DNA from 2 places in the Mesorhizobium sp. B1-1-1 genome. Region 2 is predicted to be linked to the other one. Evidence: riboswitches for the same ligand, from Rfam matches in the RefSeq annotation. Region 2 holds a riboswitch; the other holds the start of a gene.

Region 1 (9,001 bases), on a different contig from region 2:
ACTCTACCTTCACGCCGAGCTTGTCGCCGATCGCCTTGGCGATTTCGACATCGAAGCCGACCAGCGCTCCGCCGGCATCATGATAGGTAAAGGGTGCGTAGGTGCCCTCCGTGCCGACCTTGATGACGCCGGCCTGCTTGATCTGGTCGAGATTGGCGCCGGCATAGCCTGCGGTAACAGCCAGAACCTGCAAAGTTCCGGCGACGATGAGCGACTTGAGCCATTTCATTTTTCTGTGATCCCGTCCTGGCCTGATATCCGGCATGGTGTGTGAGCGCTGGAAATTGACAGATGTGAGTTGAAAAAATAAGGAATGAGATTTCAAAAACATCCATTATTCGGAATCGGATTCTACCACTGACGTTTCTGGCGGTGCCTCGAACCCGCCCGGAGTTTTTTCGCGCAGCCTCCACGCCGCGCCGCCGGCGGCGGAACCTTTCCCGCGCATGGCACGTTTTGCGTTCGTTGTAGGGCAGGACGCCGTCATTTCAAGTCGAGCGGCTGCCGGGTTTCGAAATGACATCCGTATCGCCAGAGCCAGGGAGTGCCTCATGATGGAAGACACGGCAGGACGGATCATGGTCCGCGCGGCAATGAGGGCTCCCTATCTCGAACGCGACGAGGAGTTGCGGCTGGCGCTGCGCTGGAAAAAGGACAACGACCAGAACGCGCTGCACAGCATCACCGTGGCGCATATGCGCCTGGTCATTTCCATGGCCTCCAAATTCCGTCATTACGGCCTGCCGCTTGGCGATCTGGTCCAGGAGGGCCATGTCGGCCTGCTCGAGGCCGCGGCCCGTTTCGAGCCGGAGCGCGAAGTGCGGTTTTCGACCTATGCGACCTGGTGGATCCGGGCCTCGATGCAGGACTACATCCTGCGCAACTGGTCGATCGTGCGCGGCGGCACCAGCTCGGCGCAAAAGGCTCTGTTCTTCAACCTGCGGCGCCTGCGCGCCCGGCTGGCGAACGGCGCCGCGGAGCCGCTGTCGAACAGGACGTTGTACCGCGAGGTTTCAGCGGCCCTCGGCGTCTCCGAAGCCGATGTCGCGCTGATGGATTCGCGGCTCTCGGCGCCCGACTCCTCCCTCAATGTCCCGCTTGCCGACGATGGGGGCGCGACCGAGCGGATGGACTTCCTCGTGTCGGACGATCCCTTGCCCGACGAGGTCGTCAGCGACACCATCGATATCGAACGCCGCTCGATGTGGCTGAAGGCGGCGCTTGCCGCACTCAACGCGCGTGAGCTGCGCATCATCGAGGAGCGTCGGCTGAGCGACGAGGGCGCGACGCTCGAAGCGCTCGGCGAGACGCTTGGCATTTCCAAGGAACGCGTGCGCCAGATCGAGGCCCGCGCCATGGAAAAGCTGAAAGTGGCGCTGGTGAAGCAGAACCCGGAATTCCTCGCCACCGCCGCCTAAATCCATTCCAGGAAAACTACCTAGAAGTTTCTCGTCCCAAAAACGAGAGAGCGGGTCAGCGCCGACTATCGGCTATTTGTCGGTGACGATCTTGACCTTGTCGCCGGCCGAAACCGCAGCCCCCGGCGACAGCGCGTTGAGCACCCGGAACAGGTCGAGTTTGCGGTCGACGCCGACCATCTGCGCCGAAAGCGAACCCATCGTCTGCCCCGGCTGGACGGTGACCACGCGGATATGCAGCGGCTTCAGCGCCGCCTTTTCGGCGGCACTCAGAATGCGGAACGAGCCGCTGACGGAACGCGCCACGGTGTCGAGCGACGTGCTGGCGGATGGTGCCGCCGTCAGCAGCCGGTAGACCTGGCCGCCGGCGCGGATTACCGCGATATCGAACTGCCAGCCTTCGGCGCCTGCATGCGCCGTCGCCGCCTCGTTGCCGTTGATCGTTTCCTGCCTGACGCTCGCGTCGTCGAGACCGGCCACCCAGCCGCTCCTGATATAATCGGTCAGCGCACGGTTCTTGTCGATCGACACGCCGTCGAAGCGGATCGCAATGTCGCCCGGCCCGGTCGCCGTCACGGCGGCGGCCGAATTGTCGATGATGAAGCCCTCCGGCACCGAGAAGGACACGCCCAGGCCCGGATGCAGAAAGGTCTCGCCGCGCACATACCCTTCTTCCGGCGTGTCGCCGTAGAGCAGGCCGTCTATCCCGGCGAGGAAGGCGTCGCGATCGCGGGTGCCGACGCCCGGCGGGCCGAACTGGCGGGCATGGCGTTGCGCAAGGTCGATACGCTGCGGCGTATTGGGATGCGTTGCCAGGAAATCGAGGCTGGCGTCGGTGGCGCCGCTGATCGAGCGGAAATCGGTGTAGGCCGACATGGACTGCAAGAAGCGGCCGGCGGCGTAAGGATCGTAGCCGGCTTCGCCGATCGACTTGATGCCGATCGCGTCGGCCTCCAGTTCCTGGTTGCGCGAAAACTGCGCCAGTCTCAGCTTGCCGCGGATCAGCGCCGCCTTGGCGGTCGGGCTGTCGCCGAGCACGTCGGAAACAACCTTGGTGGCGAGCCCCTCCTCGGCCTCGAGCTGCTGGCGCTGCAGGCCGTGGTTAGCGGTGACGTGGCCCATCTCATGCGCGATGACGGCGGCGAGCTCGGCCGAATCATTGGCCAGCGCCAGCAGGCCGCGCGTGACGTAGAGGTAGCCGCCCGGCAGTGCGAAGGCATTGACGTTGGGCGAATTGAGGATGGTGATACGATAGGTCTGGGTCGGGTTGGCCGACACCACCGTCAGGCTGCCTACGACCTTGGCGACCATGCGCTCGAGCTTGGGATCGGAGTATTCGCCGCCATAGGTCGCCAGGATGCGTGGATGCTGCGCCTTGGCCAGTTCGGCCAATTTGTTATTGGCCGCGACATTGTCGACCGTGATCGGTTTGTCGGAAGGCTGGAAGCCGGATTCCTGGACTTCCGGAGGTGTGAACATCTGGCAGCTTGCCAGGGCCACGACAAAGCCGGCCAGCGCCAGAAAGCGCGCCAGCATTTTCCCTCTTGGTCTTTCCGTGCCGGTCGGCAGAACGGCTTCCTTTCGGGTCTGGCGCATGCCCGCGAAAATCGGGGCGATCCTCGCAAGGGCTCATGCGCAAATCAAAGCATTACAGCATCCACGCCATACCAACGCGCGGCGGATGCTGCAGGCAAATCACGGCCTGCACCGGACCGGTACAGGGCGGACCTAGCCACACTACCTCTGTCATGGCAAGCAATCGCCCCGTCGCCAGGAGCCGGTTTGAGCGTAAATTATGTCCGCTTCCGGGCAATATCTCGTGATCCAGCCTCCCAGGCGCTTGTGCCAACATAGCGCCGGAAAACTTCAGGACCAGCCCCGGCAAAGAAATCATCCGCCTTGCCCTTGGCGGCAACCATGCCGTTGTCGAGGAACACCACCTCCTCACAAATACGGCGTGCGTCCTGTGGCTGATGCGTGACGAACAGCAGCGTCATGCCCCGCTCGGCATGCACGTCGGCGACAAGATCGAGCATGTCGTCGCGCAAGGCCGGTCCGAGTGAAGCGAAAGGCTCGTCCAGAAGAAGCACCGGGCGGTTGCGAACCAGCACGCGCGCCAATGCGACACGCTGGCGTTCGCCTCCCGAAAGTTCGCGCGGCAGGCGTCTTTCCTTGCCCGCGAGGCCGGTGCGCGCGATCGCCTCCGCGATGTCAGCGCGGTCGGCCTCGGTCAGCCGCAGCGAGGGCGAGCGGCCGAGCCCGACATTCTCTTCGACCGAAAGATGGGCAAAAAGATTGTTTTCCTGGAACACCATCGACACCGGCCGCGCCGAAGGCGGCGCCGCGCCGACATCGGCGCCGCCGATCAGCACGCGGCCAGCCTGCGGCGTCTCGAAGCCCGCCACCAGATTGAGCAGCGTCGACTTGCCCGAGCCGCTCGGCCCCATGATGGCGGTAATTTTCGACGCGGCGAAATCGACATCGAAAACGAGCGGCGCGTCGCCGTAGCTGAACGAGACCGTGTCCAGCCGCACCTCGGCTCCCCTTGTCGCACCATTGGTGGCGCCCGCAGCCATCAGTCTCGTTCTCCCCTTCCCAGCCCGCTCGCCGCCACCACAAGCGCAAGGCAGACCAGACCGAGCAGCAGCGCCAGGCCGGCGGCGTCCTCGGTACGGTAGCTGCCCATGCGCGCCAGGAGAAGGTAGGGCAAGGTCTGCACGGAATCACTGCCGAACAATGCGATGACGCCGAGATCGCCAAGCGACAGCGCCATGGCAAACGCGAAAGCGGTGGCCAGCGGCCGTCGCAGCGAGGGCCAGTCGACCAGCCGCAACCGGGCCCAGCCCGCTATTCCCAGAAGCGCGCAGAGCCGCTCATGGCGCTCGCTCGCCGCATCATAGGCGGGGCGGATGGCACGGATGGCGAAAGGCATCGCCATGACTGCATTGACAGTGACGACCATGACCGGGGCTATGGCAAAGACATCGCCGACATGGCGCAGCAGAAGGAACCAGCCGGCGCCGATGACGATGGGCGGCACGACCAGGACGAAGCCGGCACCGGTGTCGGTGGCGTGTTCGAGCACGGTCCGCGGACCGGAGCGGCGCTTCAGGGCCAGCACGCGGCGCGCCATGGCGAGCGAAAGCGACAGCGCAACCGACAGCAGCGCCGACAGGAAAGCCAGCACGGCGCTGGTCAGCGTCGCCTGCCGCACCGCCGCTTCGCCGGCGAGACGACCGAGGTCGGCGCCGAGGCCTGACATCACCGTCGCCGTCATCGGCCCGGCGACGAACAAAAGGGCCAGCACGACGAGCGCGGCATTCAGCGCGGCCTCGGTCCTGCCGGCCGAGACGTAGCGGCGCGGCGCCACCGGCAGATTGGCGTCACCGGTGGTGTTGGCGCCGAGCCGCGTCAACGCCAGCACCACGACAAAGGTCAGCGCGATCTGCAGCAGCGTCAGCGCCACCGCCCGCGCGGGATCGAAATCGAAACGCAGAGCCTGGTAGATGCCGACCTCCAGCGTCGTCGCGCCGGGGCCACCGCCCAGCGTCAGCACGATCGTGAAGGATGTGATGCAGAGCATGAACACCAGGCCGGCGACGCCCGGCAGAGCGGCGCGCAGTGTCGGCCACTCGATCAGCCGGAAAGCCGGTGCGGCACCCATGCCGAGCTGGCTCGCCAGCCGCCATTGGTCGGCTTGGATGGTTTGCAGCGCTTCGAGGAACAGCCGCGTGGCCAGCGGCAGGTTGAAGAAGACATGAGCAACGAGGATGCCGGAGAGGCCATAGATGCCCGGCCAATTGTAACCGCCGACGGCACCAAGAAAGCCGGCGAAATAGCCGGCGCGGCCATAGAGCGCCAGGATGCCGAGCGCCGCCACGATCGCCGGCAGCGCCAACGGCAGGGCGAAGAGCTGGAGGATGAAGCCGCGGCCGGGAAAGCGCGGATGCCGCGACAGCGCGCGAGCCACGAACAGGGCCGGCGCCACCGACAACAGCGTCGAAAGCGCCGCCTGCCACAACGTAAAGCGCACGACGCGCAGGAGATAAGGATCGAAGGCTGCCCAGGCTCCGGAGAAATCGTTCGCGCCTTCGAAAAGAAGACCCGCAAACGCGCCGCCGATCAGGAGCCCGATCGCCGCAAGCGCGAGGATACCGGCGGAGATGCGGGGGTCAGACGCGCGCTGCACGCTGCGCCACCCAAAGGACCTTTAGCGAGCGTCGCGTTCCTTCGCGCCCCCCTCTGTCCTGCCGGACATCTCCCCCACTTGGGGAGAGATTGGCTGCTTCAGCGCTCCACCCTCTCCTGTGACGTCGCCAATTGGCGAAAGCCGTCGTGACGGCCAATCTCCCCCCTCGTGGGGGAGATGTCCGGCAGGACAGTGGGGGGCGCTGTAGAGCACTCATCATCCGATCATACGACCAAACTACTTGCTCATCACCGCCAGCCATTCATCCACCCATGCCTTGCGGTTGGCCGCGACCTCCTCGGGACTGAACAGCAAGGTTTTGGTCGGTTTGACCAGTCTGTCGAAGGCCGGATTGAGCGGCTTGTCGGTCTTGCCGGCCGGGAACATCCAGTTGGTCTCGGGGATGGCATCCTGGAATTTCGGCCCGGTCATGAAGGCGATGAACTTTTCCGCCAGCGGATTTTTGGCTCCCGTCGTGGTGATGCCGGCGACCTCGATCTGCAGATACTCGCCCTCCTCGAAGGAAGCGGCCTGGTAGCGCTCGGTGTTCTCGGCAACCATGTGGTAGGCGGGCGAGGTCGTGTAGGACAGCACCATCGGCGCCTCGCCCTTGGTGAACAGGCCGTAGGCCTCGCTCCAGCCCGGCGTCACGGTCAAGACCTTCGCCTTGAGCTTGGCCCAGGCCTCCGGCGCCTTGTCGCCATAGACCGACTTCACCCACAACAGCAGGCCGAGGCCCGGCGTCGAGGTGCGCGGATCCTGGATGACGATCTTGTCGTCGGCACTGCCCTCGACCAATTCCTTCAGGCTCTTGGGCGGCGTCTTCAGCTTCTGCGTGTCATAGACGACGGCGAAATAGCCATAGTCGTACGGGACAAAGATGTCGTCGTTCCAGCCGCCCGGCACATTGAGCCCGGTCACGGCGCCATGCGGCGCAAACAGGCCAGTGGCCTTGGCATCGGCGGTGAGATTGGTGTCGAGGCCAAGCACGATGTCGGCCTTGGTCGCGGCCCCTTCCAGCTTGACGCGGTTGAGCAGCGCGACGCCGTCGGCAACCGAGACGAAGTCGACATCGCAGCCGCATTCGGCCTCGAATTCCTTCTTCACCACCGGGCCGGGGCCCCAGTCGGCGGTAAAGCTCTCATAAGTGTAGACGGTGAGCTTGTCCTTGGCTAAGGCCGGCCCGGACAGAACCACGACCATTGCAGAGACAAGGGCGTATAAAAGCGTGCGCATCGGCGCCTCCTTCGTTCGGGTTAAAGGAATTGAGGCGTCGGACTGTCCGAAACGTCTAATCCCTCCGCCGGTACAAACCGGATCAGGTTCAGCGGGTTGGCGAGACTGCCTCTCAGCCGGTCCGCGAAATATCGCGTCCGGCACCCCGTTAGAGCGCCTCGACACATAGGCCCGGCCGGTGAACCGCGCAAGTGGCTGTTTGCCGGCCTTCCGTTTCCGCTGCCGGGCTGGTAAGGGCCACACGATATGAGCACATTCACCATCCTGCTTGGCGGCGATCTCATCCGCACGCCACGGCTCGACCGTCAGGTCGAGGGAACCCGCGTCGTCGCCGCCGATGCCGGCATCGGCCATGCAAGCACGCTCGGCCTTGTGCCGGAACTGTGGGTCGGCGATTTCGATTCCGTGCCCGCCGGCCTGCCGGATGAGTTGGCCGCCGTGCCGCGCCGGACCTTCCCGGCAGAGAAGGACGCCACCGATGGAGAACTCGCGATATCGGCCGCCCTGGAGCGCGGCGCGACCAGCCTCGTGCTCGCCGGCGCCTTCGGCGGCAAGCGCGCCGACCATGCCTTCCTGCACATGGCGCTCGCCCTGCGGCTGGCCGGGGCCGGGACAAAGGTGCTGTTGACCAGCGGCGCGCAGGAAGCCGTGCCCCTGGCGCACGGCACGGCCCGCTTCGACTATGCCGACGGCACCCTGTTCTCGATCCTGGGTTTTTCCGAGCTTGCCGGGCTGACCGTCGCCGGCGCGAAATGGCCGCTTGACCGCGTCAAGGTCGCGTTCGGCTCATCGCTGACCATCTCTAATGAGGTCAAGGGCAGGCTCGAGATCGCGCTGGGAGCGGGGCGCGCGCTGCTGCTCGCCCATCCCTATCCCTTGCCAGAAAGCTGACATGGCGCCGCCTCTTCTCAATCTCGACGGAATAAAACTGACGTTCGGCGGCACGCCCCTGCTCGACGGCGCCGACTTGGCTGCGTCGGCAGGCGACAAGATCGCGCTGGTCGGCCGCAACGGGTCCGGCAAGTCGACGCTGCTCAAGATCGCCGCCGGCCTGATCGAGCCGCAGGACGGCGAGGTGTTCCGCCAGCCATCGGCGACCGTCCGCTATCTGCCGCAAATGCCCGACATGGACGGCTTCGCAACCGTGCGCGCCTATGTCGAGGCCGGCCTCGGTCCCGCCGACGATCCTTATCGCGCCAGCTACCTGATGGAGCACCTCGGCCTCTCGGGCGAGGAGCAGCCGGGCGACCTCTCCGGCGGCGAGGCCAGGCGCGCCGCCCTTGCCCGCGTCATGGCGCCCGAGCCTGATATCCTGCTGCTCGATGAGCCGACCAACCACCTCGATCTCTCGGTGATCGAATGGCTGGAAGAGGAACTCGTCCGCACCTCCTCGGCCCTCATCGTCATCTCGCACGACCGCCGTTTCCTTGAGCGCGTCTCGCGCGCCACCGTGTGGCTCGACCGGGGCCAGACGCGCCGGCTGGATAAGGGCTTCGGCCATTTCGAGGAATGGCGCGACCAGGTGCTTGAGGAAGAAGAGCGCGAACAGCACAAGCTCGGCCGCCAGATCGTGCGCGAGGAACACTGGCTGCGTTATGGCGTGACGGCGCGGCGCAAGCGCAACATGCGCCGCCTGGGCGAATTGCAGACCATGCGCCAGCGTTTTCGCGGCCATCGCGGCGCCGAAGGCACCGCGACCATGGTGGCCAGCGACGCCGCCGAATCCGGCAAGCTGGTGATCGAGGCCAGGAACATCGAGAAGAGCTTTGGCGACCTCACCGTGGTCAAGGGGTTCTCGACCCGCATCCAACGCGGCGACCGCGTCGGCCTCGTCGGGCCGAACGGCGCCGGCAAGACGACGCTTCTGAAGATGCTGACCGGAGAATTGCAGCCGGATGCCGGTTCGGTGCGGCTCGGCACCAATCTGGAGATCGCCACGCTCGACCAGAAGCGCGAGGCGGTCGATCCGCAGGAGACGCTGGCTCAGTATCTCACCGACGGGCGCGGCGAGAACCTTGTCATCAATGGCGAGCAGCGCCACGTCGTCTCCTACATGAAGGACTTCCTGTTCAAGCCGGAGCAGGCACGCACGCCGGTGCGCGAGCTGTCGGGCGGCGAGCGGGCACGGCTGATCCTTGCGCGCGTGCTGGCCCGGCCG
Region 2 (9,001 bases):
CCGCTTCTTCGGGATGATCGACGGTGAACTGGTAGCCGCGCCGCGTTGCCCGTATGAAGCCCGACGCCAATTCCGGATTTGCACGCAGATACGCATCGCTAGAGGAGATCAGCGTGGTGTGCTCGTCGGGCACGCCGTAGTCGGCATAGACGAAGCTTCGCTGTTTGACGCCTTTCAGTTCTGCCTCGACGCCTTCCCAGGTCGAGACCTCCAACGTGAAGTCGACCGAACCGTTGGCCAGCGCCTCATAGGCGGACGTGCCGAGCGTCACCGTTTCGAAAGCCCCCTTGCCGCCATCGTGACGGATGATGGTCGAGATCAGCGCGTTTTCCCAGGCACTGCCGAAACCGCCATAGGTCAGGCCGTCAAGATCCCTGGGGGTTTTGATCTCGTCACGCGCTGCATTGAACACCAGCCGTCCGGTTTCGCACTGCACCACGGCATAGACCGCCTTGAGATCGGCGCCGGCGGTTTTCTGGGTGAAGAGGCCGATGGAGCCGTTGATGCCGAAATCGGCAACGCGGTTGGCAACCAGCGTGCCTGCACCGGTATCGCTGTAGGGCAGGATGTCGACCTCGAGGCCGGCCTCGCTGTAAAACCCTTTGTCGCGAGCGACGAACAGGCCGATATGGTTGGTGTTGACCGTCCAGTCCAGCGCCACCGTTACTTTCCGGGCGGCCGCCTGGGCAAGAGATCGGCCTGGCCGGGCTACAAGGGGAAGGCCGGCAGCGGCAGTGAGCAGCAAGGCTTGCCGGCGCGTCAGGTCAGTCATGGTCCGTGTCCTTCTGGTGGCTCGGGTTGAGGAGGATGTCGAGGATCTCGGCTTCGAGGGTGCCGGCCTGCCGTGCAGCGCCGCCGGCCAGTTCGCGTGGACGCGGCAGCGGCACGGTGATCTCAGCGACGACGCGCGCCGGCCGCGCCGAAAGCACATAGATGCGGTCGGACAGGAACACAGCTTCGCGCACGTCGTGGGTGATCAGCAGCGCCGTCCAGCAGTGGCGCCGCCACATCTGTTCCAACCAGCGTTGCATGGCGGCGCGGGTCAGCGCATCGAGTGCGCCGAACGGCTCGTCGAGCAGCAGCATATCGCGTTCCTGCACCACGGTGCGCAGCAAGGCCGCGCGCTGGCGCATGCCGCCGGAAAGCTGCGCCGGAAAATGCCGTTCGAAACCGGCAAGCCCGAATTCCTCGAACAGCGGAGCAACGCGAGCGCGGGCAGCCTTGCGCCTGACACCTTGCACCTCAAGCCCGAGCGTGGCGTTGTCAAGAATGCGCCGCCAAGGCATCAACGCGTCGCGCTGCGGCATGAAAGCGAAATGCCGGCCGTGGTCATCGAGCGGCTTGCCGTCGAAGAATATCTCGCCCTCGCCGTGAAGCGCGCCGGTCAGAAGCTGGAACAGCGTCGACTTGCCGGCGCCGGAGGGGCCCAGAATGGAGACGAATTCGCCGGCGCCGACGCTGAGCGAAATGTCGGCAAGCACGTCGAGTCCTTCGAAGGCCTTGCGCACATGTCGCAGTTCGAGCCGGTTCATCGCCACGGCCCCTTTCCTGCGGCCCGCCCGCCGGCGGTCCGTTCCCATGGCATGGCAAGGCGCTGGACCAGCATCGTCAGCCCGAACAGGACGAGCGTCAGCACGGCGCTGACGGCGACGGCGGCCAGCACCAGGTCCGGGCGGAAGTTGTTCTTGGCGTTGAGCATGTAGATGCCGAGGCCCTTCGCCGCGCCCGCATATTCGGCGAAGATGGCGCCCACGACAGCATAGGTGATCGAGATCCTGACACCGGCGAAGAAGTAGGGCAGCGCCGAGGGCAGCCGCGCCAGGACGAAGACACGCCAGCGCCCTGCCCCCATGGCGCGCAGCATTTGGCCGATCTCAGCCTCCGTCGCCTCATATCCTTCGGCCAAAGCCACCAACATCGGAAAGAAGGTGACCAGCGCCACCAGCATGATCTTGGGCATCAGCCCAAAGCCGAACCACAGCACCACCAGCGGTGCAATCGCCACCAGCGGCAAGGTCTGGCTGACCACGAAGACCGGAAAAAGGGCGCGCCGCAATGGCTGGGAGAAGTCGATCAATATCGACATCGCAAAGGCACCGCCGAGCGAACAGGCAAAGCCTGCGAGCGTGGCACGGAGGGTTGGCACGGCGTTATCGGCCAGCGCGTGCCGGTTGAGCATTGCCTGAGCGAAGACGCGCGATGGCGCCGGGAGGATTGTCGGCTTGATGCCACCAAAGCGCGCATAGAGTTCCCACGCGGCTAGCAGCAGCCCCACCGAAAGCATCGCCGGAGCGGTTCTGGCGATGAGGTCCACGATCGGACGCGAAGGGGCGGACGGGGAGGACACGCAGGTACCCGGAGCGGATGGCGCGGGGCGCGCCGTCAGACGGCGGTGGGGCTGTTGGCCGAGACGGTGACGTCGAGCGTTACGTGACCGGCACCCGGCCCGAAGCGGCAAAAGGCCTCGTTGAGTGCGGTAAAAATGGCGCCTGCGTCGCCGCGCAACTTTGTGCAGAAATGCTTGGAGCGCTCATATACGCCCGACTGCTTCAGGAAGTCGATGCAGCCATAGATCTCGTCCATGTGGTCGTCGGTGCCCATGACGTAAAGCGAGAACTGCGCCGCCGCCGGCTGGCCGGTGACGGCCACGCCGCGCACGGCGGCGATAGCCGCTTCCTTGCGCGGGCCGAGCGGCCCGGCAGGTCCGCCAAACGCGTCGGAGCGGCAGATCGGATCGTCCGGCTCGCCCGGGCAGCCGCGCGAGATGGCGGCCGAAAGCACGCAATGCTTGCCGCTGCGCGCTGCCGCCACGAACAGGTCGCGCATGGCAGGAAACAGCACCTCGGGCGGCCCGACAAGCAAGGTCGAGATATCGTCGGTCTCGATCCGCAGTCGATCACGATAGGGGTCCAGTGCCCCGAGCGCGCCAAGGATGACGCCGACAAAATCGCCGGACATGGGATATAGGGAAATCTGTGCGCCTGAAAACATCGCCCGCCTCGCTCCGCTGGTATTACCCAGATCAGCTTCTAGGGTCTGTGGGCTTGCCGCCCCCGTCTCAGCCCCGACCGTACGGAGCACCCCTGTGGATGGACGCGTTAAAGCACCAATCGGGCGGCTATGAAAGCTGTTTTTTCAGGACCATCGCCGGAAATGCATTGCGCCAGGCCTGATTTATGGGCGGTTCCGTCGGGCCCGGTCTTGAGGGAAATTTGTCCGGAACCTTAGCCACGACGAGTGGTTGTCCCTATAGTCGCAAACGCGACGAACTTCGTGGAAACGAGCGAAGACTTCACAGAAATGGAGACAAACCATGTTCATGAAAATCCTCGCAGCTTCGGCTCTTACCATTGGTCTCGCGACTTCGGCGATGGCGCAAAGTGCTGGCGGAAACGGCGCCAATAATGGGCCCGGCAGCGGCCAGTCGGTCACGGTCGACCCGAACACGCCGGCATCGCCGAACACGGTGGATCCTGGCACGACCGGCAGCACGACCGTCATGCCCGACGGCATGAATTCGAACGCGGACCGGAACTGTCCGGCCAGCCCACAAGGTGCTCAGCCGGATGCCAGCCACACCGCTCCGGGCACGGCTTCGCCGACTGTCAACGACAAGCATTGCGGCAAGTAGCCACTCGCCGAAACTGCTGGAGAATGCCACGGGGCGTCTGTTCCGTGGCGTTTCCGTCTCTTTATGTTTCACCCTCGCCGAACAGGCAGGCGCCTGAGACGTAAACCGCCATCGGCCTTCGTCTCGGTTCGGGCGCCGTCTACGAAACAGCCTTTTCGCGAACCGGCAGCTTCCAGCCCGGCCTGACGAAATGACAGGTGTAGCCGTTCGGGTATTTCTGCAGATAGTCCTGATGCTCGGGTTCGGCTTCCCAGAACGCGCCGGCCGGAGCCACCTCGGTGACCACCTTGCCGGGCCACAGGCCCGAGGCGTCGACGTCGGCGATAGTGTCTTCGGCGACGCGCTTCTGCTCATCGGTGGTGTAGTAGATCGCCGAACGGTAGCTCATCCCCACATCGTTGCCCTGGCGGTTGCGTGTCGTCGGATCATGAATCTGGAAGAAGAACTCCAGCAGCGTACGGTAGCTCACCCTGGCGGGATCGAAATTGATCTCGATGGCTTCGGCATGGGTGCCATGGTTTCGGTAGGTGGCATCAGGCACGTCGCCGCCGCTGTAGCCGACGCGCGTGGACAGGACGCCCGGGATGCGTCGGATCAGATCCTGCATGCCCCAAAAACAGCCGCCGGCAAGCACCGCGCGTTCGCTTGAAGTCGCCATATCAAATCTCCCCAAAGCAACTCCGGGGAAAGGTTGTAGCCGTTTCCGTCCGGAATTGCGCACGATAAAACTGGAGGCCCGGCGCTATGACAGCCGCTCCAGGATTTCCCATAGATGGGCATTGTCGTCGGCTTCGTCCAGTCGACGGGCGCGTCCTGCTGCCGATCACCACGGACGCGCGGCGTCACTCCCCAGGCCTGAACCTGCGCACCACGACCTCGAATACGATATCCGATATCCACATCGCGCAGACGCCGATGAGGAATGCGGCCGCCAGGGTCGTGGTGTCGTCATTGGCCATCGGCAGGCCCATGGCGCGGGAATACTGGACCACGGGCAGCGTCAGATAGGCGGCGGCTAGCGCGCCGCAGATCGGCGAGGCCACCATCTCGCGCGGCTTGTAGCGGTGGCGCGACAGCGCGCGCAATATGCCGCCGGACAGGCCGGCGACCACCACCGGCACCTTGATGCCGAGCAGGTCGAAAATATCATGCATCATTTCATTGTCTCGCGATCAGGGAACAGAATGACCGATCCGGCACCGAAGATGAGCAGTCCCCCAGCAGCGGGGCCCGAATCGAGCGGCAACACGATCGTCATGGTTTCCACCCGCACAGTTTCTCGCCCTTGCGGTTGTGCGCCAGCAGCGTCCGGACTTCCACATCCGACAGCGCTGCGACGGCGGATGCGGACAAGCGCAGCGGGCTCGAGACCGCGCAAAATCCGCCGGTGACGGTGGTGCAGCCGGCTACCGCGACAAGTGCTGCGGCCGCTGCGGCAATCAATTCCTTGCCCATGACCTGAGCTCCTTTCGGGCAGTGGCGGCGGGCAGCGCGCCGATATCGTTGTCAACCTGATCGGCGACGTCGCGCGCCGCCGCCTCGGCCGCGGCCTGCCGGCTGCGTTCGGCGCGCTCGCCGGCAAGCCGCTGGCGAACACCCCAGCCAAACGCGGCGACGATGGCTGCGCCGATGCCGAGAACGGTCGAATTGCTGAGCAGGAAGGAGAGGAGCGCGCTCATTGGTTTGGCGCGTCCTTGACGAGATAGCCGACGGCAAACACGGCAAGCGGCAGCAGTGTGGCCCATGTCTCGGCATCGTACCAGGATGGCCAGACATTGCGCACGAAGACGCCGGAAATCGAAACGGCGGCGGCGGCGATGGTCGCGGCCGTCAGTTTGTTGGTCGGGCGGATGGTCGGCTGGGTTGTGGTGGCCATGATCAGAACATTCCTTGCAAGGCGGCGGCGATGTGGTGCCAGGCGGCGTAGGCGACGAGCAGGCACGCGACAATGATCCCGCCCGCCTTGGTGGCAGCTGGGATGTTGGCGCCGGCAGGCGCCGCCGCGACCGGTTCGACGGCATCTACGGCAGCAGCGCCGCCCGGCGCCGCCGCAGCAGCGGCCGGTGCAGGATATGGCCGCGTGGCCGATGCCTCGCCTGCCCCGACAGCCGTCAGCAGCAGCGCCTGTGCGCGGACGGATCCGACCCGGCTCGACCAGCCTTTGCCGAAAGTCGACCAGGTCGGAAGCCGCTTCAGGAAAGCCAGGCGGGCATCGCAGAGATTGTCGATGACGACGGCGGCCGGTCTGGAACTGACGGCAGCGAGCGTCTCGGGCCCGATGCGGCCGTCCGGGGCGGCGCCGACCACTGCTTGAAGATATTTCGCCGCCCTGCCCGGCCCGCTGTTCACGGCAAAATCGAACACTGCGTAGTCCACGCCATCGGGCAACTCGGCGCCAGCCACCGCATCCCAGTAGAAGCGGCGGTACACCGTGGCGAGTTGGGCATCGCTGATCTTCCTGAGATCCGCCTTGGCGGCATCCGCCTTCACGTAGCGGCGGAAATTGGCGAGAGTGACGCCCTTCATGGTGGCGCCGCCCGGATCGGCCGGATTGTCCGACCAGCCGCCTTCGGATTTGAGGATGAGCGCAAGCGCCCGCGTAAAATTGCGGTCCATGATATCCCTTTCGATTTCTTGGTGGATGAGGTGAGTGGGTGATCGCCGGCAGCACAGGGGTGCGGATAGTCGCCGTTGCGCGCGCCTCGGTGCCTACTTGCAGTGCGTCAAAACCGGAGGTCGCCTTGCGCGCCGGCCGGCGCATGGTTAGAAAAAATACAATTTTGGGACGAACAGGTCTGGGATGAGAGACTTTGTTGGCGCCGCGCGGCGCCTGGCCTTCAACAGGCTGTCGGCCGCCATCGATCGCCGCTGGAACGTCGACCCGCTGGGCTCGGCGCCGCGTGCCTCGAAAAAGGAATATCTGAGGCTGTTCGAAGCCACCCGGCGCGTCTCATTCGCTGAGATCGACAGGCTCGAGGCCGAAACCGGCTTTGCCGTCGATCGCGACTGGCTCGACGAACTGGCCCTCCACACCCAGATCGCCATCAAGACCAGCGCGCTCGCCTACCCGCACGGGCGGGTGCTCTACAGTCTTCTTCGCCGCCAGCTGGCCGACAGCCCAAGGCCGTTCACCACCGTCGTCGAGACCGGCACCGCGCGTGGTTTCTCCGCGATCTGCATGGCCAAGGCACTCGCCGATGCCGGCGCCTGCGGGCATGTCGTCACGCTCGACGTCCTGCCGCACCATCATCGCTTCTACTGGAATTGCATCGACGACCATGACGGCAGGAAGTCGCGCGCCGAACTGCTTCGGCCTTGGCAGCCGCTGGCCGACCGGATCATTTTCCTGCAAGGCGATTCACTCCTTCAATTGCCCAGGGTCGGCGTGAACCGGATCCACTTCGCCTTCATCGACGCGCAGCACACCAGGAAGAACGTGCTGGCCGAGCATCGCTGCGTTTCGGGCGTTCAGCGCGAGGGCGACATGGTCGTATTCGACGACGTCACGCCAGGGTCCTTCGATGGCGTGGTCGAAGCGGTCGCCGAGATCGAGCGGCAGGGCCGGTACGAGGTGCGCCGTCTGAACGCGTCCAAGCAAAGAACCTATGCCTGGGGCATCAGGCGGTGACGAGACGACAGCCCGGATAAACCATCGGAGGCGAGACCTTGCTCAGAAATATCGCCCGCAGGCTTTATCTCGGCATGCGCCGGAACATCGACACCCCGCCCCATGGCGGCCGATGACTACCTGAAGGTGCGGTACTTCCCGATGGCGACGAAGCATTGCTGATCCTGCAAGAAACCGAACTAGCGCACCACCCAGCGATTGAGCCTGACCGCGCGGCCGGCAGCGGCTGCTGCCGGCAAGGCATTGGTCAGTGTCACCGTGTTAGCCGAAGGTGCGCCGTTCACAGTTGTGTGGTGCCATTGGAGCTCTGCTCCGGTAATCACAGTGTCAAGTTCGATTCCAATACGGTCGCCAGCCGTGATTCCCGCGACGCTTGCTAAGCCAATCGTGGTGGCACCGGAAATGGCGGCGGTGGAGACGGTGGTCTTCAGTAGGAATGTATTTCGATATCCACCAAATTGTGCCCGCTCGATGGTCGCTCCAACGGGAAGATAGCTTTCCATAAGGAAGCTATAGCAAAGCCGGCTGATGTCGGTCTCTTGATCACGCAATCGCAGTATGGGCGCGGCGAAGCCTTGTTCAAAATCGATACTTTCAATGATCGTTGCGCCAATCCATCCGGACGCCCCAACGAAGAATGAGGCAACAGATGGGTGTATCCACAGCCAGTTGGTCGAAAATTCATAAACCGATGCACCGGTTCGAGCGATTGACTGGCCGTTGCTACCTTTTGCATAGTACGGGGCATTGCCTGACAACACGGTGCCAGAGGCGTCGAAACAGATGACCGTAATGGCGCGCGAACCGTTAAGGAAGTTGAGGAACGCGTGCTGTGTGGTGTTGGCTTTTTTGTAGATGTGGCCGACAGCCTGGCCCGAGCTTGACACCACAAGTTGGCCGTCGCCGTTGGCCCGCGACGTGCGCGCCGTGACACCGTTGGTCAGGAAGGGCGATGGAGCTGTATAACCGCCGGTCGCGCTGTCGTACAAAACGACGCCGGGTACCGTGATGCGGCCCTCGGCCTGCACCGGAAAGAACCGCTCGCCCTGAAAGCGCCTCACCAAGTTGGCCCCTCCAGTCGGCCTATTCGACATATCTCGCAGCGAGACAAACAGGCGCTTCAGATCAGGCGAAAGGATGTTCGCGTCATCGATGCCTGACGCGCTCAAAAGATCAATGTTGAAGGAGGCGAAGCCAGTCGCGGATGGCACGTTGACGAGAGCAAGTGTGTTGGTGAAGGCGCTGTAAGTTTCGATGCGCGCATTCTTGAAAAACACGGTGGTCAGGTTGCTGGTGCTGCCTAGCGCGGCGTAGATGAAAGCTGCATGGCTAACGCCGGCCGAGCCACCATCAATGCCGATTTGGGGGCTGTCGATCAACACCTCTTCAACGGCAGCGGTCCCGGCGAGAGTCAGCTTGAAGGTCCCGCGACCCGCCGCCTTCTGGTTGGTGCCGATGTACCAGGTTCCACCGCGGAACTGGTTGTTTACGAAATAGCTCGCGCCAGCCAGATCGCAATGCACATGGGAGCCGTTGTTGTAGAGAGTGATGATGTTGAATTCGTTGCTTACCCAATTTGTATTTGCCGTCAGGCCGTCGAAATAGAGCCCTTCGTCGTAACCACGGGCAGCAAGCCAGAGCTTGCTCTCGGCCATGCCGCCGAAGTGAATGCCTCGCGTGTTGGCGACAACAGATTTGTCTGGTGTATTCTGGACTTCCAACCAGATCTTTGCGCCGCGCAA

What was found. Region 2 has a riboswitch for thiamine pyrophosphate ahead of FJ986_RS10840 (YkoF family thiamine/hydroxymethylpyrimidine-binding protein). Riboswitches for the same ligand answer to the same signal wherever they lie in the genome.
Region 1: it holds a riboswitch for thiamine pyrophosphate, as region 2 does, so the genes downstream of both, thiB (thiamine ABC transporter substrate binding subunit) here and FJ986_RS10840 (YkoF family thiamine/hydroxymethylpyrimidine-binding protein) in region 2, are expected to answer to the same signal.

The regions. Positions count from the first base shown of each region.
Region 1 is NZ_VFWW01000019.1:45,968-54,968, reverse strand. It holds gene FJ986_RS29025 (amino acid ABC transporter substrate-binding protein) at 1-229, opposite strand, end outside; gene FJ986_RS29020 (RNA polymerase factor sigma-32) at 552-1,418, shown strand; gene FJ986_RS29015 (M48 family metalloprotease) at 1,491-2,954, opposite strand; gene thiQ (thiamine ABC transporter ATP-binding protein) at 3,212-3,994, opposite strand; gene thiP (thiamine/thiamine pyrophosphate ABC transporter permease) at 3,994-5,607, opposite strand; gene thiB (thiamine ABC transporter substrate binding subunit) at 5,845-6,843, opposite strand; TPP riboswitch at 6,886-7,001, opposite strand; gene FJ986_RS28990 (thiamine diphosphokinase) at 7,090-7,734, shown strand; gene FJ986_RS28985 (ABC-F family ATP-binding cassette domain-containing protein) at 7,736-9,001, shown strand, end outside.
Region 2 is NZ_VFWW01000005.1:26,455-35,455, forward strand. It holds gene FJ986_RS10825 (ABC transporter substrate-binding protein) at 1-772, opposite strand, end outside; gene FJ986_RS10830 (ABC transporter ATP-binding protein) at 765-1,532, opposite strand; gene FJ986_RS10835 (ABC transporter permease) at 1,529-2,284, opposite strand; gene FJ986_RS10840 (YkoF family thiamine/hydroxymethylpyrimidine-binding protein) at 2,383-2,991, opposite strand; TPP riboswitch at 2,982-3,095, opposite strand; gene FJ986_RS10845 (hypothetical protein) at 3,314-3,631, shown strand; gene msrA (peptide-methionine (S)-S-oxide reductase MsrA) at 3,771-4,289, opposite strand; gene FJ986_RS10855 (hypothetical protein) at 4,474-4,785, opposite strand; gene FJ986_RS10860 (hypothetical protein) at 4,886-5,086, opposite strand; gene FJ986_RS10865 (ABC transporter permease) at 5,071-5,310, opposite strand; gene FJ986_RS10870 (hypothetical protein) at 5,307-5,507, opposite strand; gene FJ986_RS10875 (glycosyl hydrolase 108 family protein) at 5,510-6,247, opposite strand; gene FJ986_RS10880 (class I SAM-dependent methyltransferase) at 6,432-7,259, shown strand; gene FJ986_RS10885 (hypothetical protein) at 7,439-9,001, opposite strand, start outside.